Regions from separate parts of the Kocuria sp. TGY1127_2 genome, predicted to be linked through region 1. Evidence: riboswitches for the same ligand, from Rfam matches in the RefSeq annotation. Region 1 holds a riboswitch; each other region holds the start of a gene.
The links. Region 1 has a riboswitch for S-adenosylmethionine ahead of sake_RS09820 (bifunctional o-acetylhomoserine/o-acetylserine sulfhydrylase). Riboswitches for the same ligand answer to the same signal wherever they lie in the genome.
Positions count from the first base shown of each region.

Region 2: another riboswitch for S-adenosylmethionine. It lies ahead of sake_RS01880 (LLM class flavin-dependent oxidoreductase); the one in region 1 lies ahead of sake_RS09820 (bifunctional o-acetylhomoserine/o-acetylserine sulfhydrylase).
Region 3: another riboswitch for S-adenosylmethionine. It lies ahead of sake_RS00360 (O-acetylhomoserine aminocarboxypropyltransferase/cysteine synthase family protein); the one in region 1 lies ahead of sake_RS09820 (bifunctional o-acetylhomoserine/o-acetylserine sulfhydrylase).

Region 1 is NZ_AP022834.1:2,168,955-2,179,529, forward strand. It holds gene sake_RS09805 (alcohol dehydrogenase) at 1-527, opposite strand, end outside; gene sake_RS09810 (alpha/beta hydrolase) at 588-1,247, opposite strand; gene sake_RS09815 (homoserine O-acetyltransferase) at 1,306-2,496, opposite strand; gene sake_RS09820 (bifunctional o-acetylhomoserine/o-acetylserine sulfhydrylase) at 2,519-3,913, opposite strand; SAM riboswitch class IV at 4,045-4,159, opposite strand; gene sake_RS09825 (amino acid permease) at 4,390-5,772, shown strand; gene sake_RS09830 (S9 family peptidase) at 5,837-8,068, shown strand; gene gatB (Asp-tRNA(Asn)/Glu-tRNA(Gln) amidotransferase subunit GatB) at 8,149-9,651, opposite strand; gene gatA (Asp-tRNA(Asn)/Glu-tRNA(Gln) amidotransferase subunit GatA) at 9,652-10,575, opposite strand, start outside.
Region 2 is NZ_AP022834.1:422,064-432,638, reverse strand. It holds gene sake_RS01895 (heme oxygenase (biliverdin-producing)) at 153-854, shown strand; gene sake_RS01890 (MDR family MFS transporter) at 975-2,732, opposite strand; gene sake_RS01885 (TetR/AcrR family transcriptional regulator) at 2,825-3,475, opposite strand; gene sake_RS01880 (LLM class flavin-dependent oxidoreductase) at 3,678-5,114, opposite strand; SAM riboswitch class IV at 5,231-5,353, opposite strand; gene sake_RS01875 (enoyl-CoA hydratase/isomerase family protein) at 5,537-6,307, opposite strand; gene paaE (1,2-phenylacetyl-CoA epoxidase subunit PaaE) at 6,341-7,519, opposite strand; gene paaD (1,2-phenylacetyl-CoA epoxidase subunit PaaD) at 7,557-8,135, opposite strand; gene paaC (1,2-phenylacetyl-CoA epoxidase subunit PaaC) at 8,141-8,977, opposite strand; gene paaB (1,2-phenylacetyl-CoA epoxidase subunit PaaB) at 8,974-9,282, opposite strand; gene paaA (1,2-phenylacetyl-CoA epoxidase subunit PaaA) at 9,285-10,307, opposite strand; gene paaI (hydroxyphenylacetyl-CoA thioesterase PaaI) at 10,454-10,575, shown strand, end outside.
Region 3 is NZ_AP022834.1:76,024-86,598, forward strand. It holds gene sake_RS00355 (ABC transporter ATP-binding protein) at 1-1,372, shown strand, start outside; SAM riboswitch class IV at 1,549-1,666, shown strand; gene sake_RS00360 (O-acetylhomoserine aminocarboxypropyltransferase/cysteine synthase family protein) at 1,707-3,113, shown strand; gene sake_RS00365 (cystathionine gamma-synthase) at 3,110-4,342, shown strand; gene sake_RS00370 (putative FMN-dependent luciferase-like monooxygenase) at 4,365-5,369, opposite strand; gene sake_RS00375 (glutaminase) at 5,438-6,685, opposite strand; gene sake_RS00380 (DNA glycosylase AlkZ-like family protein) at 6,807-7,313, shown strand; gene sake_RS13580 (TOMM precursor leader peptide-binding protein) at 8,512-8,943, shown strand; gene sake_RS00390 (hypothetical protein) at 8,957-9,736, shown strand; gene sake_RS00395 (SagB/ThcOx family dehydrogenase) at 9,729-10,532, shown strand; gene sake_RS00400 (CPBP family intramembrane glutamic endopeptidase) at 10,529-10,575, shown strand, end outside.

The DNA of each region.
Region 1 (10,575 bases):
CCTCCGACGCCCAGGACCGCGACGACGTCGCCCGGTCTGGCGGAGGATTTCCGCAATGCATTGAAAGTGGTCACTCCAGCACAAAGCAACGGAGCCGCATCGACGTCAGAGAGGTCGTCCGGTATCGAAGCGAGCGCTTCCGCCGGCACGACGGCGTATTCCGCGTAGCCTCCGTCGTAGTGGATCCCCGGGATTTCGCCGTTCTCACACGAAACGAAGTCACCGCGACGGCACGCTTCACACGTAAAATCACAGCCACCGAACCAGCCGACCCCGACTCTCTGACCGGGAGACCACGCGGTGACGCCATCACCGACGGCATCAATTTCGCCCGCGATCTCATGACCGGGCGACCGCGGAAACTCATTGCCCATCGCCCCGGCCACAGTGAATGCATCCGAATGGCAGACCCCGCACGCGTGGACTTTGACACGAACCTGGCCGGCACGCGGCTCCGGGATAGGGACGTTGACGATTTCGAAATTCTTATTGGCTTCGGGAACTCGCACCATCATCATATTTGTCATGCCCGACACACTACTCGCCGTTTCCCCTGATCAACGCGCAGGTTCGTGAGAAAAGGGACGCTACCGGAGGACGTGGCACAGGAACTCGGAGACGTGTTTGATCTCCTGATTGCTCACGCCGTGGCCCATCCCGGCATAAAGCACTTTGGTCACATCGGTGTGATCGCGAAGCCAATCGAGATTGAACGCGACCATATCGGCGGGGATCACGGGATCCTCCTGATCTCGCCCGTAGAAGAACGGAATACGCGGCGAAGAGGCTGCGAGGGCGGCGTCGTCAAAGAATTCGTCTGCCGAATCGAGCACGAACCCAGACAGTCCGACGACGGCGCAGGCCAAGTCCGGTCGATGGCGAATCACCGAGCTGGCGATCGCCATACCTTGAGAAAATCCGAACAGTGTGACATCCGCGTAGTCGGATGATGCCTCATCGATCCAGGCGATCACGTCGGCAGCGGCCCTCTCGACTTCCTCAGCGTCGGCCGTGATGTCTTCCCCGAACGTGCCTTGGAGCTCGAACCAGCTGTAGCCCGGCATTCCGCCGGGCATGGCTCCCGGCGCCCTCATGGCCGCGTAGGTGAAGCCTTCTTCGGGCAGGGCGGGGAGAAGTCCAAGGAGGTCCTTCTCATGGGATCCGTACCCGTGAAGCATGAGCACGAGGTGTGTTCCGGGACGGTCGGCTTCGGGACGGGAGAATTCGACGACGGGATTTTGAGTCATAATTCCCATCCTATGCATGGCCGGGAGCTTCTCACAGACACCGCCCACGCCGCATCAGCTATCCGAGGACCGCACCTTTCAATGCATCACCGTCACGCAGGAATTTGCTGATCTGAGAGGTTTCGATCAGAAATCCATCGTGCCCGCTGGGAGAGCTAATGTACCCGACCTCAACGGGCTGCGGCAGGGCGTGGGCGAGCATCTCGGATTCTTTGGGGTAGAACAACCGATCGGAGTCCACCGCCACGATCGTCCATCCGCAGGTAGAACGCGCGAGCGCCTCTTTGAGAGAACCTCGGCCGCGGGAAACATCATGGCTCATCAGAGCGTCATTGACGTACAGATATGAGTTCGCGTCGAATCGACCGGCCAATTTGGATGCTTGATGGTCGAGATAGCTTTCGACCCTGTACCGACCGCGCCGGTTCACGCAGGGCCCCGTGGGGTCCTCGTCGTCCTGAGGGTGCCGGCCGAAGCGGTAATGTAACTCGGTGGCCGATCGATAAGTGATGTGCGCGATGCGCCGGGCCAGTCCGAGGCCGTCGACGGGGAAGATCCCCGAATAGTAATCGCCCCCGGCGAAATTGGGGTCCTGCCGAATCGCGAGCGTCTGGGCTTGGCCCCACGAGAGCTGCTCGGCCGTGGACTCGGCCCCGGAGGCGATCACGGCACAGTGCCGAACGCGGTCCGGAAAAGTCACTGCCCATTCGATCGCCCTTGCGCCGCCCATCGACCCCCCGATGACCAACGACCACCGGTCGATGCCGAGACCGTCCGCGAGCACGGCTTCTGCCCGGACCGAATCGCGGATGGTGATCAGCGGGAAGCGCGACCCCCACGGGTTCCGTTCCGGATCGATCGATGTCGGTGCGGGCGACGACGGCCCGGTCGAACCGTAACAGCCGCCGATGATATTGGGACAGACCACAAAGAATTGGTCCGTGTCAATCGCAGCACCAGGGCCTATGAGCCCTTCCCACCAGCCTTCTTCTTCGGCGGCACGACGTTCGAGGTCGCTGGCGTCATCCTCCGCGTACCCGTGGGCCGCGTGCGTGTCCCCGGTGAGGGCATGCAACACCAGAACCGCATTCGAGGCGTCCTCGTTGAGGGTCCCCCACGTTTCGTATGCGAGAGTCGCATCAGGGATTACGGACCCCGAATCGACCAGGAGGTCTCCGACGTCGTAGTAATTGACTACTCCGTCTCCCCTGGTCTGAGCCTTCCGAGCCCCGGTGCCAACGATCGTCACATTTTCTCCTTGTCCAGTTTCCTCAGTACTTAGCCGACACCGTCTCGGTCGAGGACTGCGGGCTCTCCGCGGCTGCCAGCGAGTCGAAGCCGTGTTCGAGATCGGCCACAATGTCGTCGATGTGCTCGAGTCCCACGGACAGACGCACGAATCCCGGCGCGACCCCTGCGGCACGCAGCTCGTCCTCGGAGAGCTGGGAGTGCGTGGTCGAGGCCGGGTGAATGACCAACGAGTGCACGTCTCCGATGTTCGCGACGTTCGAGTGGAGCACGAGGGAGTCCACAAAGGCCTGTGCCGGTTCGGAGCCGCCTTCGAGTTCGAATCCGACGATCGCGCCCACCCCGTTCGGAGCGTATTTCTTCCCTCGCTCGTACCATTGCGACGATTCGAGCCCCGCATAGTGCACTCGGGTGACTTCGGGACGCGCTTCGAGCCACCGAGAGACCTTTAGCGCGTTGTCGACATGGCGTTCCACGCGGAGGGACAGGGTCTCCAGGCCGACGGAAATATTGAAGGCGTTGGTCGGTGAGATCGACGAACCGAGGTCGCGCAGAAGCGTGACACGAGCACGCAGGATGTAGGAGAGATTGACTCCGAAGACCCCGTTTGGCCCCAAGTCCTCGGCGAACACCAAGCCGTGATAGCTCGGATCCGGCGTATTGAATTGCGGGTATCGCTCCGGGTACTTCGAGTAGTCGAATCGACCGGAGTCCACGATCACTCCGCCCATGCTGTTGCCGTGGCCGCCGAGGTACTTGGTTGCGGAGTGCACGACGACGTCGGCACCCCACTCGAAGGGGCGCACCAGGTATGGGGTGGGAACCGTGTTGTCCACGATCAGCGGTACCCCGACCTCGTGGGCAAGGTTCGCGAGAGTTTCGATGTCGAAGACGTCACTGCGAGGATTCGGAACGGTTTCCCCGTAGAAGGCTTTGGTATTCGGTTTGACCGCCGCGCGCCAGGCCTCGGGATCGTCGAAATCTTCCACGAAGGTCGTTTCGATACCGTATGCACCCAAGGTGTGCTTGAGGAGATTGTACGTGCCGCCATAGAGGCTCGGGCTGGCGACGATGTGGTCACCGGCCTGCGCCGTATTGAGGATCGCGATCGTGATGGCCGCTTGCCCTGAAGCCACGAGGAGCGCTCCGACGCCTCCTTCGAGGGCAGCAATGCGATTCTCGACGACCTCCTGGGTCGGATTCGTCAGGCGTGAATAGATGGGACCGAGTTCTTTGAGCCCGAAGCGGTTTGCGGCCTGTTCGGCGTTGTCGAACACAAACGATGTGGTCTGATAGATCGGAAGAGCCCGTGCACCGGTTGCAGAATCGGGCTCTTGGCCCGCGTGAATCTGTTGTGTCTCGAACTTCCATCCCTGCGGGCTGGAAGGAGTCGGAAGGCTGTGAGAGGCCGTGGTCATATTCTGCTCCTGTTGAATCAAGGGCATGGAGCGACCGATCGTCTCGCAAAAGCGAGCACCCGGGTCGACCCGGAACCCTCTGGTTCACCGGGGAATACGAGTCTCACTCTTCGTGACGACCGGGCACACCGCGCCCGCGCTTGTGATCGCGTTGTTCGCGATCACCAGGTCCTCACCCAGGGCACCCCACCGCGGTTGGAGGGTTGCCGGCCAGCAAGCTGGGGCTTGTCACTGGCTCTCTTGACCCATATCCAGGTTTTCCTACGGCCGACCGACACGTCAAGTAGGAGACGGAAACTACGCTTACATGAAACGCCGTGACATTTATGACGCGGAGTGGGCCATTGCGTAATCTGGCTCATGGCCCGCTCCGCCAGGACGGGGCGCATGCATCGTCGAGCTCTCGAAGGACTGCCTTGAATCAGGAACAGGACCCCTCAGATCAAGTTACCGAAACTTCGCGCGCGGACGACGTCGTGCTCGGCGGGGAATCTGCGCTCAAACGCGGGCTGACTCTGCGACATATCCGGTTCATTGCGTTGGGTTCGGCTATAGGAACCGGGCTGTTTCTCGGCTCCGCGGACGCGATACAGTTCGCGGGCCCGTCGGTCCTGTTGGCTTACATCGTCGGTGGCGCCGCGGTATTTATGGTCATGCGTGCCATGGGAGAGATGGCCATGGTCCACCCCGTTCCGGGTTCCTTTTCGGAATACGCGACTGAATACCTTGGCCGGTGGGCCGGATTCGTCACCGGGTGGAGCTTCGCATTCGAAATGGCCCTGGTTGCGGTCGCGGATGTCACGGCGTTCTCCTTGTACATGCGGTTCTGGTTCCCGGACACGCCCAGCTGGATCTGGATCGTCTCGGTCGTCGCGATCATCATGGCCATCAACCTGACCAAGGTGAAGGTTTATGGGGAAGTCGAGTTCTGGCTGACGCTGATCAAGGTGGGCGCCATCGTTGCGATGATCGTGGGTGGGCTCGCGCTGATTGTCTTCGGCATCCAGCTCCACCAGGAAGTCGAGCCGTCCGTGACCAATCTCTGGGAGCAGGGCGGGTTCTTTCCGAATGGGTTCTCCGGCTTCCTCGCGTGCTTCACCGTGGTCATGTTCGCTTTCGGAGGCGTCGAGAACATCGGAATCACCGCTGGCGAAGCCGAGGACCCCGAGAAGTCGATTCCGGGAGCCATCAACACCGTCCCCGTACGCATCCTCCTCTTCTACGTTCTGACCATGGGCGTCATTATGTCCTTGTATCCGTGGGGGAACATCGGCAATGAAGGCTCACCCTTCGTTCAGATATTTTCCGGCCTGGGTATCCCCGCGGCGGCCCATATTCTCAACGTCGTGGTCCTGACCGCTGCCGTCTCCGCGATCAATTCGGATATTTACGGTGCCGGCCGCATGTTGTACGGACTCGCTCAGAGAGGGCTCGCGCCGCGGTCCTTCAACCGTGTTTCCTCACGCGGAACCCCGACCATGACGGTTGCGGCCATGGGGCTGGTGCTCATCGTCGGGGTCCTCGTCAATCATTTTTTCGAGAACGCTTTTCTCTACATCGCGACTCTGGTGACGTTTGCGACCGTCTTGGTCTGGGTCATGATTCTTGTGACGCACTTGGCGATGCGGCGCCGGCGCAAGGCCCAAGGCGTCGGCCCGTCGAAGTTTCCCACTCCCCTATGGCCGGTCGCGTCATGGCTCGCACTCGCCTTTATGATCGGCGTCGTCGTGCTGCTCGGTTTCTTCGAGGACACCAGAGTTTCCTTGGTCATCGGTGCCGTATGGCTCGTGTTCCTGGCCGTCACCTACCCGCTGACGCGCCGGACTCGCCGGGGCTCTGAGCCGCCGGCCGTTCGCTAGGGGCAACCCCAGCCACTGGGGCGACGGCCCCGCGAATTGCGCCCTCGTCAGTAAGGTGGAAGGCATGACTTCAGCAGAATCCCGAGAGGCCCCGCGCCCCACCTGGAACACCGACGCCGAGGCTCCGGAGACTCGCAAGAGCCCGACTACTCGTACGATGCACGGGCATGAGTTCGTGGACAACTACGAGTGGCTCCGTGACAAGGAAAACCCCGAGGTGATTGAGCATCTCAAGGCGGAGAACGACTATGCGGAGTCGTTGACCTCGGGCCTCGGGAAACTGCGTTCCGCGATTTTCGGCGAGATCAAGTCACGGACCCTGGAAACCGATCTTTCCGTTCCGAACCGCCTGGGCGACTGGTGGTACTTCCGTCGGACCAGAGAAGGCCAGAACTACGCGATCTTCTGCCGTGTTCCGGCTCGTCGTACAGGCGATCAACGGACGGAATGGACGCCTCCCGAGGTCCCGGTCGACGAACCTCTCGACGGCGAACAGGTTATCCTCGATTGCAACACCATGGCCGAGGGTCTGCCGTTCTTTTCCCTCGGGGCTTTCCAGGTCACCGAGAACGGACGGTACCTGACCTATTCCGTTGACGACTCGGGAGATGAACGCTTCGACCAGTACGTCAAGGACTTGGCCGACGACCGTCTGCTCCCCGACGTTGTGAAGAACGTCTTCGCGGGTGGCTTCTTGACGCCCAACGGTTCACATCTGATCTACACGTTGGTCGACGAGTCATGGCGTCCGTATGAGTTGCGTTCTCACCGCTTGGGTACGCCCGTGAGCGAGGATCTGGTGCTTCACCACGAGGACGATGTTGCCCTGTGGCTCGACGCCGAGATCACGGCCGACGAGGAGCACCTGTGCATCGACGTCGGGTGCTCCGAGTACAACGAGACCAGGCTCCTGACTCTGTCAGCGCTGGAGGCCGCGAGCCCAGGACAGAGGCCTGAATCGCGCGTCGTCGTCCCACGCGACGAGCGCATTCTCTACTCGGCCGAACCCATCGAATTGGGCGGGCAACGGTACATCCTGCTGTGCCACGACCACGAGGCCCAGAACGGCGAACTCAGCGTCGTGGATTATGAAACCGCCTTCGGGGCGGCGACAATGACTCAGTTGCGGTCCGCATGGAAGGTCCTCATCCCGACTTCCGAAACGCGCCGCCTCAACGGTTTCCATTTCAACGAAACGCACATGGCGCTGAGCCTCCGGGAGGACGGACTGGAGAAGGTCGCGCTCATGGACCTCGCCGAGATCGATTCGTCGGTTCGTGGGGGCAGTTTGCCGTCTCTGGTCGAGCCGTTTTCGGGTGAAGAGCTGTACACCGCCAAGATCACCTCGATGGCCCTGCACTCACCCGTCGTGGGTTTGGGCTATATTTCGTACGTCACGCCGTGGCGCCAGTACGATTATTTCCCGGTCACGGGTGAACTCGAACTCCGGAAGCAGACTCCGGTTCTGGGCGGTTTCCGTGCGGAGGATTACGTCGCCCATCGCGAATGGGCGACGGCATCGGATGGCACTCGAATTCCGGTCTCGGTGATTCACCGCGCCGATCTCGACCTGGAATCTGCCCATCCCGTCATCCAATACGGCTACGGCTCGTACGAGTCGAGCTCTGATCCGGGCTTTTCGGTGTCCCGGCTGAGCCTCTTGGATCGCGGCGTCGTCTTCGTGGTGGCTCACGTGCGCGGAGGCGGCGAGTTGGGGCGCGACTGGTATGTGCACGGCAAAAAGCTTCAGAAGATCAATACGTTCACGGATTTCATTGCCGTGACCGATCACGTGGCCGCCCAACCATGGGCGGACGGGCATCGGATTGCGGCGTCCGGCGGTTCTGCCGGGGGCCTCTTGATGGGGGCGATCGTGAACATGGCGCCAGAAAAATACTCGGGAATCCTGGCTGCGGTTCCGTTTGTGGACCCCGTGACGAGCATCAGCGATCCCGAGCTTCCACTGTCCGCTCTGGAATGGGAGGAGTGGGGCAATCCGATCGAAGACCGCGAAGTCTACGAATACATGGTCTCCTACGCTCCCTATGAGAACGTCCACGCAGCCCCGTACCCGCCAATAGCGGCCGTGACCAGTCTGAATGACACACGAGTGCTGTACGTGGAGCCGGCGAAGTGGGTGCCGAAGTTGCGCGAGGCGACCACGAGTCAGGCGCCCGTGATGCTTCGCATCGAAATGGACGGCGGCCACGGGGGCGGCTCTGGCCGATACCGTAGGTGGGAAGACACCGCGTGGGAGTACTCGTTCCTATTGAATTGCCTGGGGATCCAAAGCTGAATCTCGGGCAAATGCGCAAATGGCCCGGCCGGAACATCAGGCGATGAGCCGGCCGGGCCCTTTGCTGTGGATTTCCGTACCTAGCCTTCCACGCCGAGCTTCTCCAGAATCAGCTCACGCACGCGGGCGGCGTCCGCCTGGCCCCGAGTCGCTTTCATGACTTGACCGACCACGGCACCGGCGGCCTGAACCTTGCCGCCGCGGATCTTCTCCGCGACGTCCGGCATCGCGGCCAGAGCCTCGTCGACGGCGCTCGACAATGCGCTGTCGTCAGAGACGACCGCAAGTTCGCGCTTCTCGACGACCTCGGTCGGCGTCCCTTCCCCGTCCAACACATACTCGAGGACCTGACGGGCAATCTTGTCGTTGATTTTGCCCTCTTGGATGAGGCGGTCGAGCTCGACCACCGTCTCCGGGGTAGCGCCCAAATCGCCGGGTTCGACCTCACGAACCTTGGCAAGTCGGGATATCTCACCCATCCACCATTTGCGGGCCACAGGGGCGCTCGCCCCGGCGGCGATGGTATCTTCGATTTCGCTCAGCACGCCGGCGTTGACGACGTCGCGGAATTCCTCGTCCGAGTAGCCCCAATCCGCTTGCAGGCGGCGACGACGCTCGGCCGGCGGCTCCGGAAGTTCGGCCCGCAGCCGTTCGATCCATTCCTCGTTGGTCACGACGGGAAGCAGATCCGGCTCCGGGAAGTACCGGTAGTCGTCAGCGTCGGACTTGGGGCGACCCGAGGTGGTCTGTTTCGTGTCCTCATGCCAGTGCCGGGTTTCCTGGACGATCTCCTGTCCCGAGTCGAGAACCGCTGCGTGCCGGCAGATCTCGTACCGAACAGCCCTTTCGACGGCGCGCATCGAGTTGACGTTTTTGGTCTCGGTCCGAGTACCGAGTGCATCGCTGCCCTTGGGCATCAAGGAGACATTGGCGTCACAACGAACGTTTCCGCGTTCCATGCGGGCATCGGAAATTCCCAAGTTCTTGACGATCTCCCGGATGGTCTTGACATAAGCCTTGGCCAGTTCCGGGGCGCGCTCCCCCACACCACGAATCGGCCTGGTCACGATCTCGATCAGGGGTACTCCTGAGCGGTTGTAATCGACAAGGGAGTACTCGGCACCCTGGATGCGGCCTGCTCCACCCTTGTGGCTCAGTTTGCCCGCGTCCTCTTCCATATGGGCGCGCTCGATGTCGATCGTGTACGTGGTCCCGTCTTCCAGCTCGACCTCGACCGATCCGTTCTCCGCGATCGGCTCGTCGAACTGCGAGGTCTGGAAGTTCTTGGGGGTATCCGGGTAGAAATAGTTCTTTCGAGCAAAATGGCTCACCGGTGCGATGTCGCAACCTAGGGCCAGACCCAGTTTGATCGCTGATTCGACGGCCGCACCGTTGACCTTGGGCAAAACCCCCGGGAGGCCCAGCGAAACCGGGGTGATGTTCGTGTTCGGCTCGTCCCCGAAGCCGTTAGGGGCGTCGTCGAACATCTTGGTTTTGGTGTTCAGCTCAACGTGCACCTCGAAGCCGAGCACGGGATCGTACTTGGCCATGGCCTCGTCGAAGGACAAAATCTCGTCTGTCATTTACTTGGCACTTCCTTGCGTCCGGGCGGCGATGAGGGACTCTGTGTTGGGCAGCTTGTCGAGCAACGGTCCGCCCCACTCCTGCTGAAGCGCGGCTTCCAGGCCCGCACCGGCACGGTAGAGACGGGCATCTTCCTTGACGGGGGCCATGAACTGCACTCCGACCGGCAATCCGTCTTCCGGCGCCAGCCCAGCCGGAACCGAGATCGCGGGGACACCAGCAAGGTTGGTCGGGATGGTCGCGATGTCGTTGAGGTACATCGCTACCGGATCGTCGGTCTTTTCCCCGAGCTTGAATGCAGTTGTCGGAGCGGTGGGCGAAATCAGCACGTCCACTTGGTCGAATGCGTCCTTGAAATCGCGCTGGACCAAGGTGCGGACCTTTTGGGCCGAACCGTAGTAAGCGTCGTAATAACCCGCGGAAAGCGCATACGTACCCAGGATGATGCGGCGCTTGGCTTCCGGGCCGAATCCGGCCGCACGCGTGGCGGACATGACCCGTTCGATCGTGACCGGGTCTTCCTTGGGGAGTTCGCGGAGCCCGAAGCGAACGCCGTCGTACTTCGCCAAATTGGAAGAAACCTCCGAGGCCATGATGAGGTAGTAGGCGCCGAGAGCGTGTTTGAAATTGGGGGTCGAGATTTCTACGATTTCCGCCCCGGCCGCTCGCAGAAGGTCGAGTGATTCCTCGAACCGCTGGGAAACACCGGTTTGGAAGCCCTCTCCGGTGAGCTCTTTCACGATGCCGACCTTGAGGCCCTTGAGCCCGCCTTCCGATGCGCCCTTTTCGGCCTCGGCAAGATAGGGACCAACAGGCTCGTTGATTGATGTCGAATCGTGGGCGTCGTAGCCGCCTACGACCTCGTGCAGCATCGCTGCGTCACGGACGGTGCGCGTCACGGGGCCGACTTGATCCAACGACGA
Region 2 (10,575 bases), 1.2 Mb from region 1:
CGGCCGGCATGAGCCGCGGCGACGTCGAGATCATGCAGAACCACGGCCGCTTTAGTCAAGACGAACCTTGTTGCGGTCGAAATAATTTGGTGACAAGATGTCACCACCATGTTGCTGACACTTTGTCAGCATCTCGATACACGGAGACCCCCTTGAAATCAGCGCCTTACACCCCTCCGAACCCCGATGACGCGCCGAACGAAGACACCAGATTTTCGGCGGTTGTTCGCGCCCGTACCGCGGAAAGGCATTCCAAGGCCGAGCACTCGACCTTCATGTCAGATCTCATGGAAGGGAGTCTGGATGCTGCGGCCTATACCCAACTCCTCACGCAGTACGAGTACATCTACGAGGCCCTCGAGTCAGTCGCCCACCGCTTCCGCCAGCTCGACGACGAGCTGACTCGCCCTTTCAACCAACCAGGGCTGGACCGCCTCGCATTGATCCGACACGACCTTCGGCAGTTACGAAAGCCGGGTGACGCGATGACCCCTTGCCTAACCTCGACGAACGATTACGTGGAACGAATCAGGCAGACCGCAGCATCGCCCGAGCGTTTCCTGGCTCATCATTACTTGCGGTACTTGGGCGATCTTTCCGGCGGGCAAGCGGTTGCCGCGCTCATGGAGCGCCACTACGGCGTGTCCAGTGAGGGATTGAGCATGTATCGCTTCGAGGAGCTCCCCAAGCCCAAGATCTTCAAGGACCAGTACCGCACCCTCCTGGACGAGGCGCCCATGTCCGAGGAACAGCACCAAGCCTTTCTCGATGAAGCGGTCCTGGGCTTCGATCTGAACGCCCGCGTCTTCGATGACCTGGCGGCCCACCGCGAGCGCGCAGGTACCACAATCTAGCCTCGATCTCTCCTTAACGTACGACGCCGCCCGCCCACCATCCCTCAAGGATGGTGGGCGGGCGGCGTCGTCATGGAGCCCAAGGCCCGAGGTGCGATCCCGGGCGTACAGACAGCCGAGTTACTTTCGGTGGATATTCATCATCGAACCTGTTTCCGGAAGGGGAAATTCACCGGTCCGAGGGCGAACCTCATCTTCCGAACCTGCCCTCGATTCCGCACCATCACTGTTGCCGGATGAAGCAACGTGGCGCGGAGCCGACGACTCGGTCTCACCCTCGTGCGAAGCTCCCTCGGAGGAACCCTCGGCCTTGACGTCCTCGGTTTTTCCGGAGTCGGAGACGCTGGTTGCCAGTGCCTTCTCGCGGATGAACAAGAGGACGAGAGCCGCAAGAATACCGAGCGGAGCGATCCACAAGAAGATCGGGACGAGGGCGTCGTTGTACGCTCCCACGACGATTCCCTTGATCGGCTCCGGAAGGCCGCTGACGAGCGCCGGGGTCAGCGAGTTGGACCCACCACTTCCGGTAGCGGACATCGCCTGTGGAGGCATGCGGTCCTCGAGGAACGTCTTCAGGCGCGAAGTGAACAGGCCGCCCACCAAGGCCGAACCCATGGTCGCACCGACCTGGCGGAAGAAGTTGTTGGACGCCGTCGCAGTGCCGACCATGCTGATCGGGAACGAGTTCTGCACGATGAGCGTCAGCAGCTGCATGGACATACCCAAGCCCAAACCGATCACGGCCAGGAAGATGCAGATGATGTAGGCCGGGGTATCAACCTCGAGGTGGGACAAGAGGAAGAGACCAAGAGCCAGCAGAACCGAGCCCACGACGGTGAAGGCCTTGTAGCGGCCGATTTTCGAAACGATGAAGCCGACGGAGATCGACGTAATGAGCAGCATGCCCATCATCGGAATCATGAGCAGACCGGCTTCGGTCGCATCCACGCCGAGAACCATCTGCATGTACGTCGGCATGTAGCCGACGGCACCGAACATACCGATGCCCATGCACAGGTTGGCGATGGTGGTCAGGTTGAAGTTGCGGTCCTTGAACAACGCGAGCGGCATGACCGGCTCGGTCACCTTGGACTCGATCGGAATGAAGATTGCCACGCAGACGACGACGGCGATCAGCAGACCGATAATGGTCGGCGAATTCCAGTCGTACTGGTTGCCGCCCCAGGTCATCGCCAGGACCAGACAAGCGGTTGCCGCACCAAGGAACATCATGCCGAACACGTCAATCTTTCGACGTTGCTGGTCCACAGCCTTATTGGTGTGCGGGATGAGGAAAATGGTTGCCGCGAGCGCGAGGACTCCGAGCGGAATATTCATCCAGAAGGCCCAACGCCAACCGGGCCCTTCGGTCAACCAACCACCGAGCAGCGGGCCGGCAACGGATGAGAACGCGAAAACACCCATGAGGGCGCCCATGTACTTACCGCGCTCACGCGCGGGGATGACGTCCGCAATCACGGACTGCGAGAGGATCATCAACCCGCCGCCGCCGAGGCCCTGCAGGCCACGAGCAATGATGAGGGTCGTCATATTTTGGGCGACAGCGCCAGTTATCGAACCGGCTGCGAAGGCGAGGATTGCAAAAATCAGCAGAGGCTTGCGCCCCCAGAGGTCGCCCAGTTTTCCGTAGGCCGGCATCATGATGGTCGAGACCATAATGAACGCTGTGATGACCCAGCTCATGTGCTCGACGCCGTTGAGCTCGCCGACGATGGTCGGCAAGGACGGAGAGAGAACGGTCTGGTTCAGCGACGACATCAGCATGATGATCATCAGGCCGATGAAGAGCAAGGGGATATTGGTGTTCGGGGTGGGTCGGCCGAACCCTTCCTTCTCCGCAGAATGCGCAGAACTCAATGTCCCCGTCTGGGGCGATGCGGACCCGCCGTCTGCGGCTCCGGAGTCGGTCGTGCCACCCCCTGGGGCGTGACGCGGTGTGTAGGTGGTACTCAACGGGGCTCCTTGACGATGGTGGAGAACAGATTCACTGTGCGGTTGATGGATGCGGCAAATTCTTCCCGGGAAGACCGTGCGCCGTAGTCGACGTATCGGAGAACCGCGGTGGCCATGAGGATGATCGCGCGAATGCGCTCTTCCTGCTCCGGCGCCGGGTCGCTGTTCTCGTCCTCGCGAGGCACGAACTGTCCGGTCTCTTGATAGACCGACCAGTCCATTCTCAGCAAGAAATCCTTGAGCTCCTGCTCGCAACGAAGCATGTGGATTTTCATGCGTTGACGCATGTACTCCCCGTCTTCGACGAGTTGGCCCATGACCTCCTTGAGGTCACCTGCGAAGGAATCGTACATGACACGAGCCAAAAGCTGGGCGGCCTGTGCGAGAAGACCACCGGAGTCGCTCGCTTGAACGCTACCGAGTATTTCCTGGGTCATTTGCGGAGGACGCAATCCGATGACGGCATCCTCCTTGGTTGCGAAGTAATTGAAGAACGTACGCGGCGAGACGCCGGCCTTTTCTGCAATCAACTCCGCCGTGGTCTGCTTGATCCCCCGCTCGGACGCGAGCTCACGCGCGGCCTCGTGGATCGAGTCCCACGTCCGCGCGCGGCGACGTTCTCGGAGGGATGGTTCAGTGGTTTGCACTCATGCAGTTTATGCAGTTCTGCAAACAGTGCACAACTGCAAATTTTGTGGCGTTGCTCTCAAAGGTTCGCCTTACTATATAAGTAGGCGATGGGCGCACGACGGCGCCGCGTGAAAATGACAGCCTCGTGGACCATCTTTTTTCACGCGGCGCCGTCGTTCGTGGAGCTCGTGGAAGTCGCCTTTTCTCGGACCGCCGACTCTAGGCGGCGTCATCTTCCTCGCCGGGACGCGCCGGGGTGTCCTCCGTGGACGGCTGACCCACGTACGCACCCTTGTATGCCGCCGCAGGGTGGTTCTCGTCGATGGAAACCTGCCCCTGACCGAAGAGGTTCTCCCGGAATGTCGAGCCTTCGTACGAGGTGCGGTAGCGCCCGCGCTTCTGCAGCTCGGGAACAACGAACTCCACGAAGTCTTCGAATGAACCCGGAGAGACGTGGTACGCGAGATTGATACCGTCCAGCCCTCCTTCATCGATCCAGCGTTCGAGCTCGTCCGCAACCTTTTCCGGGCCGCCGATGATCACATCGCCCATGCCGCCAATCGCGCAGTGCTTCGCAATGTCCTCTCGGGTCCATTCCTTGTCCTTGGACTGCAGAGTAAATGGCGTGAGGAAGGACTGGATCGAGTCGGTCTTGATGTAGTTGAGCACCTCATCCTCGCCGAATTGGGAAAGGTCCACTCCTGACCAACCGCCAATGATCGCCTGAGAAGTCTCGGTCGAAACATACTTCAAGTACTCCTCGTACTTTGCCTGGGCCTTTTCGTCGGTCTCGTCCACGATGACCGAGAGCATTGCGAAGATCTTGACGTCATCGCGCTGACGACCGGTCTTCTCTGCCTCGTCTCGAATCTTGTCCGTCATGAATCGGGTGAGGTCCGGTCGAAGGCCCCCGACGAACACGGCTTCGGCGTGCTTGCCCGCAAAAGCCTGCCCCCGCGACGAAGCCCCTGCCTGAAAGATCACCGGTGTGCGCTGACGGGAAGGCTCGGTCAGACCGGCGCCCGGGACGGTGAAGTATTTGCCCTGGTGTCGAATCGGATGGACCTTAGCCGGGTCCGCGTAGACGCCGGACTCTCGATCCTTGACCACGGCGTCGTCCTCCCAGGATCCTTCCCACAGTTTGTAGCAGACGTCGAGGAACTCGTCGGCGATCTCGTAGCGCTTGTCATGCTCGATTTGGCGCGGCAGTCCCTGATTCTCGGCCGCAGAGGGGAGGTACGAGGTCACCACGTTGAATCCGACGCGCCCTTTGGTCAGGTGGTCGAGCGTCGCGTATTTCCGGGCGAGAGTATAGGGCTGCTCGTAGGTCACGGCGCTGGTCACGCCGAAACCGAGGTTTTCGGTCACGGCCGCCATCGCTGAAATCTGCATGAACGGATCGTTGACCGGTACCTGTGCACCGCCGCGGATCGAAGGTGCCGCGGAGTTCTTGTAGACGTCGTAGATGCCCACGACGTCGGCCAGGAAGACCCCGTCGAACAACCCTTTCTCTAGGGTTTTGGCGAGGTCTGTCCAGTATTCGATGGTGTTGTACTCAGTGGCACGCGAGCGAGGGTGGCGCCACAGATCAAAGCTCTGATGACCCACGCACGTCATATCAAAGGCGTTGATGGCGATGCGCTTCTTTTCCGACATCGGGATTCCTTTCGGTGCATGGAGGGACTCCAACAGGTCTCCGCGCGCCCGAGCCTTGCGCTTCTGTCCCGGTAACGAGAAGCGGCGCAAACATTCACGCGGTGGCGCCGATTCTCGCGCCGTACTTGCATGTCCGCCGGTCGCAATGCCGACGGTGCCAGATCATCATCTGGGGCACCCCGCTACGGGAGAGGGTTGCCGCCCAACCAGCCAGAGCTTGATCGTTGGGACTCTTGATCTTCTCCATCCGAGCGTATGCAAGCACCTGGTTCGCAGCCATCCTGTGAGCTTCTGTTACCCGCTTTTCGCAGTGTTACGTGGAACCGCGTCCGTACCCCAATCCAGCCACATCAGACATATTGCCCGCTTTCGCAAAGAAAACGGGCAATATGGGCCTGGATCAAAAGTAGGGGTTGATACGGCTATTGGCCTCGGAAGTTCGGTTTGCGCTTTTCCTGGAACGCCGTGAAACCCTCCGCGTAATCATCCGTCGAGCAGAGCCGTGCCTGTTCGGCGGATTCGGCGGCCATGGACTCCCACAGTCCAGCCCGTTCGTCGCGCAGTTGACTGATCAGTGATTTCGAGACCAAATATGCTTGGGTCGCCCCTTGGGCCACTTTTCGCACCCTCTGCATCGTAAAATCGAGCACGTCGTCCGCCGGTACGGACCGGGAAAACAGCCCTGCGGTGACCGCTTCGGAGCCACTCATCATCTCGCCCGTGTAAATCAGGTCGAGGGTCCGGTGCGCGCCCAACCGCTCGTAGAACAGTGCGTGGCCACCCGAGTCCAACGTTGCCCCAAGATTCGCGAAGGGGGAACCGATCTTGGCGTCCTCGGCCACGTAGACGACGTCGCTCGCGATCGCCAGGCCCAGCCCGACCCCCAGACACGCCCCGTGGACCGCGGCGAAGGTCGGAGCCGAGAATGCAGAAATTTGCCGAAACAAGGCCGTGGCCCGATTCCCGAGATACCCTTCGACGTCATCGTGGGCCGGATCGACCCCGGAGATGTCGCGGCCGGCGCAGAAACCCCGTCCTTCACCCCTCAGAACCAGCGCCCGGACTCCCGCATTCTCTGCCGTGCGGTAGGCCTCCGACAGTTCGGCAAGGTCTTCGGAATTCAGTGCATTGAGCTTCTTCGGTGCGTCGAGCACTATCTCGGCGATGTCGTCGGAGATGGTCAGATCAATCATGATCGGGATTCCTTTCCTCGCGCACTCCAGCGGTTACGCGTCGAAGTCAACTTCCAGACTGTCGGAGGTCGGCCGTGTTTGGCAGGTCAGAACGTAGCCCGATTCGACTTCGTCCTTCTCCAGCGCAAAGTTCTCTTCCATCGTAAAGTCGCCGGAAACCACCTTGGCCCGGCATGTTCCACACACGCCACCTGCACATGCGAACGGCACATCGGGCCGAACACGCAAAGCGGCATTCAGGACAGTCTCGTTGGCCGACTTGGGCGTGTCCACCTTTCCGGAGTTGCCATCCAAAGTGAAGCTGATCTGGAAATTTTCGCCCTCGGGGTCGACGGCGACCTCCCGGCCCTGCTGTCCCGCGGGTTTCTCCGGTTTCCCCGTACTGAACAATTCGAACCGCACCTTGTCCTCCGGGACGCCTCGTTCTTTCAGCGCGTCCCTGCACAACTGCACCAGCTCGAACGGCCCACACAAGAACCATTCGTTGACGGTCTCGACCTGCAGAACCCGATCCAGGAGTTCGTCGAGCTTCTCCGGGTCAATGCGACCGGACATCAACGGTGAAATGCGCTGCTCTCGGGATAGCACGTGATGGAGAGCCAGCCGTGACGGAAACTTATCCTTCAGGTCCCCCAGCTCCTCGGCGAACATCACGTCCATCGCGGATCTGTTGGCATAGACGACGTCGATGCTCGTGGTCGGCGAGGCCTTCATGAGCGATCGGGCGATCGCCATGATCGGCGTAATGCCCGAACCCGCGGCAATCGCCACGACGTGAGCACTCTTGTCCCGGCGCACTTCCTCACGGGCCAAGTCCTCCGGATGGTTCATCGAGGTCAACCGGGTTTTAGATGTGAAGGCTCCCTGAGGATTCATGACGTCGAGCTCATCCCCGACCGCCAATTCTTCATTGGCCCACGTCGAGAAGATCCCGCCCACGTCCTTCTTGATGGCGACGCGAATCTCTCCCGGACGAGGCTCGGCGCAGATCGAGTACGATCGACGCACTTCCTGTCCGCCGATCTGAGCACGTAGGGCTACGTATTGCCCTGGAAGATAGTCGTAATCATTCTCGAGCTCTTCCGGAACCCCGAAGGCCACCTCGACCGACTCCGAGGTCAGCTTCCGAAGCCCTGTAACGGGAAGGCGGTTGAACGTCGCGCGACGCCGGCCGTTACGTCCCGGAGACGTGTTCTCCTCCGCCCTTTCCATGGCGACGGCCTTGCGTTGGGTACTGGTTTGTGACATGTCAGTGAACCTTGAAGTAGTCGAAAGGCTCCAAACATTCGTTGCACACCCAAAGGGCCTTGCACGAGGTGGAGCCGAAGCGTGTCATCTCTCGGGTCTTGAGCGAGCCGCAATGCGGGCACTTGACCGAGAGGGTCAGGCGTACCGGCCCGCTGTTGTGACCGGGAGCGCTATTTCCCGTTGGTGGAGCGATTCCGTATTCGGACAGCTTTGCTTTGCCTTCATCGCTCATCCAGTCGGTCGTCCACGCCGGTCGCAGGACTTTTTCGATTCGGACCTCGGAGTATCCTGCCGCAGAAATGGTTGCCACGAGGTCATCGGCCATTGTTTCCATGGCCGGACACCCGGAATACGTGGGAGTGATAACCACGATGGCCTGCCCGTCCTCTACGTAAGCATCTCGGAGCACGCCCAGGTCGGCGAGCGTCAGAACGGGGATTTCCGGGTCACAGACGGTTGCCGCGAGGTCCCACAACGTAGCGTCCACGTCGCCAGAGGGGCGCCGTGAAGGACCTAGAGGAAGAGCCCGAGCCAACCCGGCGGATTCCTTGTCCGGCGCCGTATGAATGATCGGAGACATTGCAATCACCATCTTGCCCCGGGGTGCTGGCGGGCCAGGGACTGCATCTCGGCAAGGATGAACCCCCGATGTTCCGAATAGGAACCATCGCGCAACTCACGGGGCAACCGGGCCTGGGAGACTTTTGGTGCCTCCAGCTCGGCCTCGGCCAGGATCCCCTCGATGGCCTTCATGGAGGCCTCCTTGATCGAAGAGGGCCGCACGGCCACGCCTTCGAGCTGATCGATCAGCTCGTCGTCGGTGAACAACTCGTCAACGTACGGCCACAGGTATTCGAATCCGGCGGCTATACGACGTCGGGATTCTTCAGTGCCGAGACCCAAGCGCAGAACCCACTGCGATGCGTGATCCACGTGGTACTCGACCTCCTTGACCGCTTTGTCCGCGATCGCCGCCAAGGTCGCATCGGATGAGTCCTGAAGAGCGGAATACAACTCGTACTGATAGATCGAGAAGATGAGTTGACGCGCTATGGTCTGCCCGAAGTCGCCGTTCTCCTGTTCGACTAGTCGGCACGAGCGGAATTCCTCTTCACTTCGAAAATACGCGAGATCGTCCTCGCTCTTGTCCCACGCCGTGCCCGCGTACGTCAGCAGGAAGCGCGCGTGCCCGATCAGGTCCAAGGCGATGTTGGACAGCGCGATGTCCTCCTCGAGTTCGGGAGCCCGAGCGATCCACCAGCCGAGGCGCTGGGACAGGATCAGAGCGTCGTCGCCCAACCGCAACGCATACTGTGCGACAGGCTCGGCAGCTTGGGCTCCGGAATCGGCGATCGACTCGGTGCTGATGGACTCGCCGGCACTGATCTTGGTGGCCGATTCGTGCGATGCGAAGGTGCTCACAGGTGCTTCACCCCTTCGGACTTGGTGTAATACGTAGCGTGTCGATATGCCTTGCCTTGGGCCGACTCGAAATAGCCGCCCTTGGAATCGGGATCCGAAGCCGTGATTGCCTCGGCTTCGACAACCCACACGCTCGTTCCCTCATTCCGTCGTGTGTAGAGGTCACGCGCGTTCCGGACCGCCATGGTTGCATCGGGGGCATGCAACGAGCCCGCGTGAACGTGGGAAAGCCCTCGGGAGGACCGGACGAACACTTCCCAGAGCGGCCAGGCCGATTGCTGGTTTTCTTGGCTTTGCTCACTCATGCTCAGGCTCCAATCAGCTGGGCAGCGGGACGTTGCTGTGGTGTCGAGGCGGAGTCGGCATCCTCGTGCGCGGCTTCCGCCGCACGGGCGGCCTGACGTTCGGCGTAGGCGGCCGCCGCTTCGCGGACCCATGCGCCGTTCTCGTGGGCTTCGCGACGTCGCTTCATTCGCTGCACGTTGCACGGCCCGTTGCCCTTGATCACGGACATGAACTCGTCCCAGTCGAGCTCTCCGTAGTCATAGTGCCCTCGCTCTTCGTTCCACCGCAGGTCAGGATCGGGCAGCGTCAGACCCAAAGCCTCGGCTTGAGGCACCATCATGTCGACGAAGCGCTGACGCAGCTCATCGTTGGTGAAGCGCTTGATATTCCACGCCATGGACTGCTGCGAGTTGGGAGATTCGTCATCCGGAGGCCCGAACATCTGCAGGGCCGGGCCGTAGAAACGGTCGACCGCGTCCTGTGCCATCTTCTTCTGCGCTTTTGTTCCGTGGGACAGTTCGTAGAGAATCTCCCAGCCCTGCCGCTGATGGAAAGATTCCTCCTTGCAGATGCGAACCATCGCGCGCCCATACGGGCCGTACGAGGCGCGGCACAGCGGAACCTGGTTGCATATTGCGGCGCCGTCCACGAGCCAACCGATGGCACCCATGTCGGCCCAGGTCCGTGCCGGGTAGTTGAAGATCGACGAATACTTGGCCCGGCCAGAGAGTAACTGGTCATTGAGGACCTGCCTCGGCGTCCCCAGGGTCTCGGCGGCTGAGTACAAATACAGGCCGTGGCCGGCCTCGTCTTGGACCTTGGCCATGAGAATTGACTTGCGCTTGAGGCTCGGGGCACGCGTAATCCAATTGGCTTCCGGCTGCATTCCAATGATCTCGGAATGCGCGTGCTGCGAGACCTGACGGGTCAAAGTCTTTCGGTATGCCTCGGGCATCCAGTCCCTCGGCTCGATGCGGGAGTCGTCCGCGATGAGCGCGTCGAAGCGTTCCTGCTCAGGGGCGACGGCGTCGTCGATGTGGGTCATGACGTCCTCCAATAAATAATAACCGAACGTTCGTTCAGGATATAGGCATGCGATGTGGTCGTCAACACACGATCGCCCCGGTTGACACACTGTCAATTTAACGATTCCCTACTGAACATTCGGTCATATAATGTGAGGAGAACAACATGCCAGATCATCCGATGCTGGCCAACGATCGGACCTCGGAGTGGTTGGGCATCCAGGTGCACCGCTCGGAGTACGGTCACGCGGTCATCAGCATGACGCTGCGGGAGGAGATGCTCAATGG
Region 3 (10,575 bases), 870 kb from region 1:
GAAGCGTGTTCGGGGAGACCTCCTGGGCTACGTTCCTCAGGACGCGGGGACGGGACTGAACCCCGTACGCACGATCACTTCGCAGCTATCGGAATCCTTGCGCGAAGCCGGTCTTTCGCGTCATCGGGCCAAGGAACAGACGGCGAAGGCGCTCGAGGACGTCGGCCTCGAGATCGAGGTCCACGGCTCCCGCTATCCGCACGAACTATCCGGTGGCCAGCGCCAGCGGGTCCTGATCGCGCTCGCACTAGCGCGTGGGCCGCAACTGGTGATCGCCGACGAGCCGACCTCCGCCCTCGACGTGTCCGCGCAGAAGAACGTCCTGGACTTGCTGGAGGCGCGAGTTTCCGACGCCGGAGCAGGCCTCCTTCTCATCACCCACGATCTCGGAATCGCTCGGGACCGGGCCGATCGAATCCTGGTGATGGAAAAGGGCCGTGTTGTCGAGGAAGGCTCGGCAGCCAGCGTTTTCGCCGAACCTCAGCACGATTACACCCGGCGCCTGCTCAAGGCATCGCCGGCACTGCACGATGTGCCGCGGAAGCGTACTGGGCCTGCCCCGCGCGGCGAGAGCTCGAGCGTGGTACGAGCTCAGGGGCTGAGCAAGACCTTCGGTTCCCGAGCGAGGAAGGTCCAGGCTGTGGCCGATCTCGACCTGGAGCTCGAACCGGGGCGAACACTCGGGATCGTCGGGGAATCGGGATCCGGAAAATCGACGACGGCCCGGATCCTGCTCGGTCTGGAATCGTATGACGCCGGCCGGTTGGAGATATTCGGTCGGCCGTTCGATGGCACGAAGCGCAACATCCGAGAGCTCTCGACGCGCGCCCGGTTCGTTCACCAGGACCCCAGCGCATCGCTCGACCCTCGGTATTCCGTGGCCGCGTCGATCGGGGAGCCCCTGCGGGGATTCCGTATCGGCACACGTCCACAGCGCGAACGACGAATCAACGAGCTCCTCGATCTCGTGGCCCTGCCTCGGGAATTGGCCAGTCGTCGGCCGGTAGAACTGTCCGGAGGGCAACGCCAACGTGTTTCCATAGCTCGGGCACTCGCTGTTGACCCCGAACTGGTGATTCTGGACGAACCGGTCTCGGCACTGGACGTTTCGGTTCAAGCCCAGATTCTTGACCTACTTGCCGATCTCCAGGATCGTCTGGGGCTCTCTTACGTGTTCATCAGTCACGACCTGGCGGTGATCCGACAGATCTCCGACGACGTGCTGGTTATGGCTCATGGCCGGGTGATCGAGTCGGGCCCCGCGGCGCAGGTCTTCGAGAATCCGCGCGAGGAGGCGACGCGGACCCTGATCAAGGCCGTTCCGGGATCTCGTTACGCTACCGATGTGTTCGGCCCCGCGCTGAGCGCCTAGACCTGAACTCGGTCCGCACGCGAACGGATTCCACGGAGTCCGCCCTGATCATACGGGAGTCTCGCCAGGTCATATGACGTTTCCCGGCAGGTGGATTACCTTCATATGACGATCTGTCTGAACCGTGCGTCATGTCCTTTCGAGGTTGGTGGGAAGGCTGTAGGTTTCTGAATCAGGATCACGAGTACCGGTTGTGAAGCTCTGGCTGGCCGGTCGGCAACCCTTTCCGCTGTGATGGGGTGCCCCAGATGAAGATCCGGTCGGGAGCATACCGCTCCCCGGCAAGCACGGCGTTACGAGGCGAACTCGGCGCCCCGCCTTCGAGGGGATCACGATGTCAGCTGATAACAACCCGGCACCCGGAATCGGTACGGTGCAAGTGCACGGGGGTACGGCCAATCCGCCGGCTGCCCGACCTGTGCATCCGCCTTTGTACCTGACGGCCTCTTACGAATTCGAGACGTTGCGCGACGCACGTGAATGCTTCGGCCAGAGAGAACCCGGATTCACGTACTCACGCACCGGCAGTCCTACGGTGGGTTTGCTCGAGCGTCGGCTCGCGGAACTCGAAGGGGGCGTCGGTGCCGTCGCCACCGCTTCCGGCCAAGCGGCAACAACGCTCACCCTTCTTGCCCTGGCCGGTCGATCAGGTCAGAGCGAGGACGGCGAGCCCCACCCGGAGATCCCCGCCGGCCATGTGGTGGCATCCAACCGAATTTACGGTGGCACTGCCGATTTGCTCAACGACACTCTCGCCGAGGCGGGCATCGAGGTCACGTGGGTCAACCCGCATCGACCCGAGGAATGGGAAAATGCCGTCACGGCGCGCACTCGCGCGTTCGTCGTGGAGTCCATCGGAAACCCGCATGCTGACCTTCCCGATATCCCCGCGCTCGCGGACATTGCGCATACCGCGGGCGCCGCCCTGATCGTCGACAACACTCTCGCGACGCCATATCTCCTGCAGCCCGGGAAATTGGGTGCCGACGTCGTAGTCCATTCCGTCACGAAATACCTGACCGGAAATGGAACGGCGCTTGCGGGAATCATCGTCGACACCGGCCGGCTGACCCCGAGCGAGGACGCCATCCGATGGCCGCAGCTTACGGCTCCGCGGAGGAGATTCGGGAACAGATCCCTGGTCGAGGGGCACGGCGATCACGGAGCGTTCCTCCACCTCGTTCGCGCACAATTGCTCAACGACTTGGGCCCGAGCCTGGCTCCGTGGAATGCGCAACAAGCCCTTGAAGGCATCGAGACCCTCGACATCCGGGTTGAGCGCCATTGCCGTGTGGCCGAGGAGATCGCGCGTCGACTGGCGACTCATCCTCGCGTGTGCCGTGTCCGGCATCCGAGCCTTCCTGGGTCGCCGGATGCGGCCATCGCCGAACGAGACTTTCCGCGCGGCACCGGAGCGGTCTTGTCCTTCGACATCGCGGGCAACACATCGCAGGTGGAGGAATTCTTCGACAATTTGAAGCTGTTCAAGCTCGCTGCCAACCTGGGCGACGCTCGATCCATGGCAACGCATCCCGCGTGGACCACCCATTGTCGTCTTACCCCCGAGCTCAGAGAGGCCGGGGACATCACCGAACAGACCGTTCGGCTGGCGCTGGGTCGTGAAGAGGTCGACGATCTCTGGGATGATCTCTCCGCAGCGCTCGGTTCCTTGTCCACATCCAGCCAGACCCTGAGCCGGGCGACGGCTCTCACGCGAGAGAAGGAGGCTGCTCAGGTATGACTGCAGTCGAAGAATCCACCGAGTTCAAGCCGGGACCCACAACCGATCGAGTGAATTCGACCCGTCCGGGGTTCAGAACGGCAGCCGTTCACGCGGGCCAGGAACCGGACCCTCACACCGGCGCCGTGATTCCTCCCATTTACCAGACGTCGACCTTCACCCAAGACGGAGTGGAGACGCTCAAGAGCGGATATGAGTACTCGCGAGGGGGAAACCCCACTCGGAGTGCTTTGGAGGTCCAGCTCGCGGCCGTCGAAAACGGTACACACGCCTTCGCTTTCGCTTCAGGGATTGCTGCCGAGGACGCCCTGTTGCGTGCGACCTTGCGACCGGGGAACAAAGTTGTGGCCGGGGCGGAGACCTACGGAGGAACGCACCGACTCCTCAGCCAGTTGTATGCCCGATGGGGAGTCGAAACGACCTTCGTGTCGCCTCAACAGACCGATGTGCGGGACCGGATTCTGTGCGATCCGGAAGCACGGGTTGTTTGGTTGGAGACGCCGACGAACCCATTGCTGACCATCGTGGATATCCAGGAATGGGCGGAAGCAGCCCATGCCGGAGGCGCGTTGTTGGTTGTGGACAACACCTTCGCTTCACCGGCGTTGCAGAATCCGCTGACGCTGGGCGCCGACGTCGTGGTGCATTCGACCACCAAATACATCGGTGGTCACTCGGACGTGCTGGGCGGAGCCCTCGTGGTCGGCGATGCACTGTGGGAAGATCAACCCCTGGCCGATCTCCTGCAATTCCAGCAATTCGCTGGGGGTGCGGTGGCAGGTCCCCAAGATGCGTTCCTTACCGCGCGCGGTCTCAAGACCCTGGGGGTTCGGATCCGGCAACATTGCGAGAACGCCCAGACGGTCGCCGAGTGGCTGCGGGAGCATGAAGGCGTGGAGCGCGTGTATTATCCTGGCCTCGCCGATCACCCGGGTCACGCTGTAGCCAAACGGCAGATGTCAGGGTTCGGAGGGATCGTATCGTTCCGCGTCAAAGGTGGAGAGACCGCGGCGCGGAAGGTCGCGGAGTCCACGGACGTCTTCGGTCTGTCCGTCAGCCTGGGCGGTGTTGAATCGCTGATCTCCCATCCGGTGACGATGACCCACGGCTCCACGAGGGGCACGCCGGAGGCCCCACCGAGCGACGTCGTGCGGCTCTCGGTAGGCATCGAGGATGTCGAGGACCTGATTTCCGACCTGGAGCGGGCCTTGAACCGATCCGGTGAGTGACGCCGTGCCCGTCCCGAGGACTTCAGATTCCGAGGGCGGGCGCGACTTCGGTTGCCAGCAGCTCGAGTGAGCGCAGGGTCTCCTTGTGAGTCGCCGGCGCGGAATGGACCTGGAAGGCGACCTGGGTTGCGTAATCCCGGACGACGACGTCGTCCCGAAGGCGTGCCACGATCTCATCCGGAGTGCCGAGGTAAGTGTCCGTGGCAACCAGGAGTTCCTCATCGGAAAGGCCCGAGGTGTCATACCCCACCAGGCGATCGGCTTCCCCGCGGCGAAGTTTTTCTGCCGTTCGGCGGACCAAATCCGAACGGTTTTCCTTGTCTACCGCGATGGCCGTCCGAGAAGCCATGACGCGAGGAGCCGTGCCTTGGGGAAGTTCGGCGAGGTACGTCTCGACCACCGGCACCTGAATCTCACTCAGCGGCGCATCCGTTCTGCCTGGCCGGGGCTGAGTTCGGGAGAGCATGAGCCCGTCCCCTCGGGAACCTGCGATACCCGCCCCGAAAGAGCCGAAACTCGCCTGCCACAAACGGTCGAGAAGTCCGGGCGCGGCGGGGTACAGCCTGTTTCCGCCGTCGATCTCTCCCCCTCGCCACAAGGTTTCCAAAGTCTCGAGATGGGAAGCGAAGATCTCGCCTCTGTCTTCGAAGGACCGTCCGAACGCCGGGAAGGAACGCGGATTTCCGCCCGAGCCCAGGCCGATCTGGAGCCTTCCGCCGGACAGAGCGTCCACCACGGCGGCGTCTTCCGCGACCCGAACGGGATCTTCCATGGGCAGTGTGATGACGCCCGTAGCCAGGTGAATGCGGGCGGTCCGTTCCGCCGCGGCAGAAAGCAGGACTAACGGCGAGGGCAACCCGCCTTCGTTCTCGTGGAAATGATGTTGGGCAACCCATGCGCTGTGGAATCCCAGACGTTCCGCGGCGTCGATCTGCTCCAAGGCGGATGTGTACCGCTCTTGCGGGCTCACGTCTTCGAGGAGTCGAGTGAAGAACCCGAGGGTCTTCTTGCGTGTTTTCTCGCTCATGAACAGCCTTTCTCGTGAGGGGCTACTCGAAGGTCGTCGGTGCGGTCCCAGAAAGACCGGTCCCGAGGCTACGTCGTCTCCCGCTGAATCGGATAGGTATTTCCGCCCAAGTCCGGGTCGGGGAGGACATCGTCGGGGTCGATGAGTTCGACGCGGTGCCCGTCTGCCGTGAGGCGCCGCAGGCCCTCGAGGAACATGCGCCGGGCCATCTCGTCCAGTCGAGTGACTTTGGTCAGGTCAAAGACCATGGTCCCCGGATCGCATTCCAAGTTTGCCATGCGGTGGAGGATGGCCTCGGCCCCCGAGAACTGGATGACCCCCTGGAGACGGACTACGGTCTCATCCTCGCCTTCGCTGACCGAACGGATTGTGTTCGAACCGAAAATTCCGGCGTCGAGCAAGTGGAGGCCCATGTCCTGGGAGAGTTTATTGAAGACATTGACTCCGCGGACGCTGTTCCCCTTGGAATCCAGTCGTGGGGAGAAGACTCCGATGCCGACCTGGCCAGGCAGGACGCCGAGGATCCCGCCGGAGACCCCGGATTTGGCAGGGATGCCGACATCCGAGAACCAGGTTCCGGAGGCGTCGTACATTCCGGCGGAGACCATGACGGCTAGGACCTGCCGTGCGACTTCGCGACTCGCTACGCGCTCGCCGGTGAAGGGGTGCAAGCCGCGGTTGGCCAGAGTGGCGCCCATGACAGCCAGGTCCCGCACATTGACCTTGATAGCGCACTGCGCGACGTATCCGGCGACCGCTTGGTGGGCGTGCTCCTCGAAGACGCCTAAATTCCTGAGCATGTGCGCCAGGGCGAAGTTCCGGTCGGCCGTTTCCAGCTCGGACCGGAAGACGGAATGATCCATCTCCAGCTTGCGCCCTGCGAGACGAGAGAAAAACTCGACGGTGTGGTCGGCCCGTTCCTCGAGCGAGGATCCGGCGTCGGCGAGCATACTGTGAATCGTGATGGCACCAGCATTGATCATGGGATTCTTCGGCCGGTTCGTGCCTTTTTCAAGAGACAGCTCATTGAAGGCCTCGCCCGTGGGCTCCACGCCGACCTTGGCGGCGATGGCCTCCAGGCCACGGTCCGTGAGCGCGGCGGCGTAGGAGAAGGGCTTGGAAATCGACTGGATGGTGAACTCTCGTTCGTCCTCGCCCACGGAATAGGTGCGACCGTCGATCGTCGTGAGGGCGATCGCGAAAACGTCCGGATCGGCTTTGGCCAGTTCTGGAATGTAATCGGCGAGTTCACCCCCGTCCATGTCGGTCGTCTCTTTGTAGAGCTGGTGCAGGTACTTACGTACGGGTGACTCCAAGGGTTCCTTTCGGGATCGGTGCGGGTTCAACGTTTTACGGAGGATGTTGGCCTGTCACGAGCCTATTTCATCGGGTGGGGGGGGGCGGCGCCCGGGGGAGCAGTGCCGTGCCTCTGTGACCGTGATCCAACCGGGGGGGGGCGGGCTGGGGAGAGCCGCGGTCAATGACGTCGGGGACTATTTCCGCATCCCTGGCGACGTGGACGTTGCGGCCGTAGCCGACGACGCCGGATACCAGCGCATACGGGTTGAAGGATCCAAGGGTGTTTGGTTCGTTGACCCGGAAGCGCTTGCTGAGGTGACGGAAGGTCAGTCTTCCGGGCCGTCGTTGGCCGTGACGGTGTTGTCTCCCTTTGACTCCCTGATCAGGACGCGGGCGAGGCTGCGTGACGTGTTCGGAAAGCATTGTCTTTTGGAAGCCTACAAGCCGTCTACGGCGCGGGAGTTCAGGTATTTTTCGATGCCCATCCTGGCGGGGCGCCGGCTGGTCGGCCGGGTCGCGGCACGGGCGAAAGCAGGGGCCGTGGAGATCGAGAACTTCGAGTGCGATGCCGAAGTGTCCGCCTTCGCCATCCGTTCGGCGGCGAAAACCCAACTCAAAACGTGGACGATGCCTGTTCGTGGGTGAAGCCTTCCCTCATCTGAGCTGATCGCCCTACGCCGATTCCTTCCGGGCCCCTAGTTCGGCCGTCGGGGTTCTGTGCGTTTCCGGGTTGAATGCGGCGCAGATCTCGGAGAAGACGGCGACGCCGCTCCCCTCCGAGACCATTCCCTGAGCGGCAAGGTGACAACGGCGACCAGGCTTACCGCGCGGATGAACGTGAGCCTGGCCGCCCGGCCGCAGAGCGTAACGATGCGTAATGTACAGATTTTGAAGAACCAGCTATTAACATACGGCTTACCTGAAGTACTTAGGTAACACCCGGCCAATACTAAGGGAAGGATAGCTTGTGCAGGTTTCAATCATTGGATCCGATGCCCTCCGTTCTGCTTCTAGCCTCATACCGGCTGCTGCCTGCTGTAGCTCGTGCTGTCACTGCTGGACATGTAGTTGCTGCTGTTGTTCTGCGGTTGGTGGCGCAGAAGCGGCATGTTCCACGCTAGACGCCGCGGAACTGACCGGTGGACTCCTAGCTGTCGCGTAGTGCCAGTGCGCCCGCTGCCATTGCGTACTGCGGGCGCATTCGGTCTTGTTTTTCATTCGTAAGGGTCACATCGACAACTCGTCGGTGGTGGCCTTGCGGCACGGCCATTGAGAGAAGCAGGAAAAAGTGGGTCATCGGTATTCCCTCATTCCTTCAGCAACCTACATACCCCAGTCACCCCATGAGGTTCTTGTCAAAGGGGGAGCCCTCGAGGGGTTCAGTTTGTTGATTAACGATCCTCTGCGACGAGGATTGACTGCGCGGATTGTTGCAGAACTGCGCCATTCGGCGCGGAGCGCTGAAGAATTATCCAAGGATCTTCGAGAAGAAATAGGGGTCGATGACCTGAAATCAATGCTTCTCGAGATGGAGTCGGGTGGCGCTATTGAGCGACTTGATGACGAATCTCTGCCGGAGAGCGACGGAGCTTGGACAACCTTCGTTCGTTACGGTGAGCTGCCGGATCCGAGGCTCCTGTCCGAATTAACCGTCGCCGCTGAAATAGATGCGAGCCCATTTCTTCAGGTTGCAAGTTCGTGGGGCATACCGTTGCGTCTCACGAACCCCGAGGACGTGGGTTTGGGTGACATTGAACCGGTCGCCGACACTCCCCCGCACAGCCCTGATGCACCTCGCCAGGGCATAGTGTTCATCGGTGAGTCCTATGCACGTACTGGGTTGATGATCTTCAATCGGGACGCAATAAGGAACCGACTTCCTGTGTTTTACGCCAGCATCGATGGGTCGGACTACACCGTCGGCCCTTACGTTGTCCCTGGAAAAACAGCGTGTATGTGGGAAACAGAACGACAGTGGGCTCGTTCAAGCGCAGATCGGGAACAGTACGAGACTCTGTTGCGTGTAAGACAGCGTGGGAATTCAGATGCGGTATCACCGTCCCGCGAGCATAAGCATGTCGCAGCAGAGGCGTTTGCGGCCACCCTCGCACCCGCATTGCTTGAACTTTCCCTGAGGGGTACGAGTAGTCGCGGGGGCGTGGTCCTTCATGGTCGAGCAACCACGTCAGAGCTTTCGAACCACTCAGTGATGCGTCTACCACGGTGTCCGATCTGCATGCCAATGCAACCCATGGCACGAAACCCGTTGTACTAAGTGGAGACTTATCATGCATGAAGATGAGAGAGTCCTCAATGAACAGGTTTCCCTCTGCGCCCGGAAAACCCCCGATGCGGTATGGCTTGAGAGGATGAACGATTGGGATCCCGTCGCACGCCTGGGAGACACTTTACTTCAGAACGCCCAGGTCACTGATCAGCCGGTGCGATCAACGCGACTGATTCCGGCTGAATCGGTTCGGGAGATCGGACAGTGGCTGGCGGATACCTTGCATAAACCTTTCGCGGGTTCAGGCCCAGGAGGTCCGGAAGGGCATGGCGCTCTGAGTGAAGACGACGTGGCACGGATTCTCGGTTTCTCCGTTAAACAATTTCCTTTGCCTTACGAGGAATGGCGAATGTCGACCGAGATATATCTGGTCGTTGGCAGGATCTGTTACGTCCTCATGAATCAGCAGTTCGTCCGGTACCGTGCCTTGAGCTCAGATGACCTCGGACAGCTGTTCTCGCAGAGAGTGGCGCCTTTCGGTACTTTCGACGAGGGGACAACTGGTGCGATTTTGATCGTCTCCAGTGTCCCGGGGCGCCTTGCCGCTTTCGGTGGTTTGCGAGGTTTTCGACGAGCACTTCTCGAAGCAGGTGTTGCTCAGGAATGGCTTAAGACTCGGTTGTCGCGCTCAAACTCCGTCTGGTGGGATTGGACCACTGAGTTCTACGACGATGCGCTCTGCTCAGTCCTTTCCCTCGATGGTGTGGAGCGGGCCCCGATGTGTCTGGCTTATCAACGGGATTCAGGCATGTGCAAGACGGAAGGAACCGTCAATGCATGAGAATGATGCGTTTGACCGGTCCGCTCGCCTGGCCGAGTCACTAGAGATCATTGCTCGCGAAAACGACATTGACCACGAGACCATGACAGGAAAGATCCTGCATATGGTCACCGGTTTGGTCTCAGAGCCGAAGTCATCGTTTCCGACACCACCCACCTATCGCCGGGTCATTGAGGGCGAATCCGTTGCAGGACCCGGTCCCAAAATGCAGTCGAGCCACGGATTCTTCGACGTGGTGAAGGCGCGGGCTTCGCGGCGAGATTTCGGGGATTCTCCGCTCTCCCTGGATATTATGACTTCGATACTGGCCTGGACTCTGGGGCAACGTGAAGAAACGATAGCTTACGACTGGCGTGGTGCTCCGCTCCGATATTGTGCCTCTGCCGGAGGGCTGGCCTCGGTAGACGGTTACTGTCTTGCGCTTAACGTGAACGGTCTCGCAGAAGGCAGTTATTACTACGACTATCAGCGGGGGTTAGTCCAGACATTTATCGGGGCAGTAACTGAAAAAATCGCGGCCGCGTTGCCTTCGATGACTTGGCTGGAGAAAGCCGCCGCGATAGTTGTGCTGGTCGGCAACCCGGAACGGGTGGACCGAAAATACGGTGTTATGGCTTCAAAACTCTGCTTGACCGACGCGGGTGTCGCGGCCGGTCATCTTGAGTTGGTGGCTACGGCGTTGGAGACCCGTGCCTGCATTCTCGGTTCATTGCCTGTAGCCCTGCTGTCCGAGACTCTTGTTTTGGAACCAGAACAGATTCCCTTGGTAAGTATTGCGATTGGATCCCGTACATGATGACGGAGCACTTCATTGGTATTATTCCGCTTGCCGCACCAGT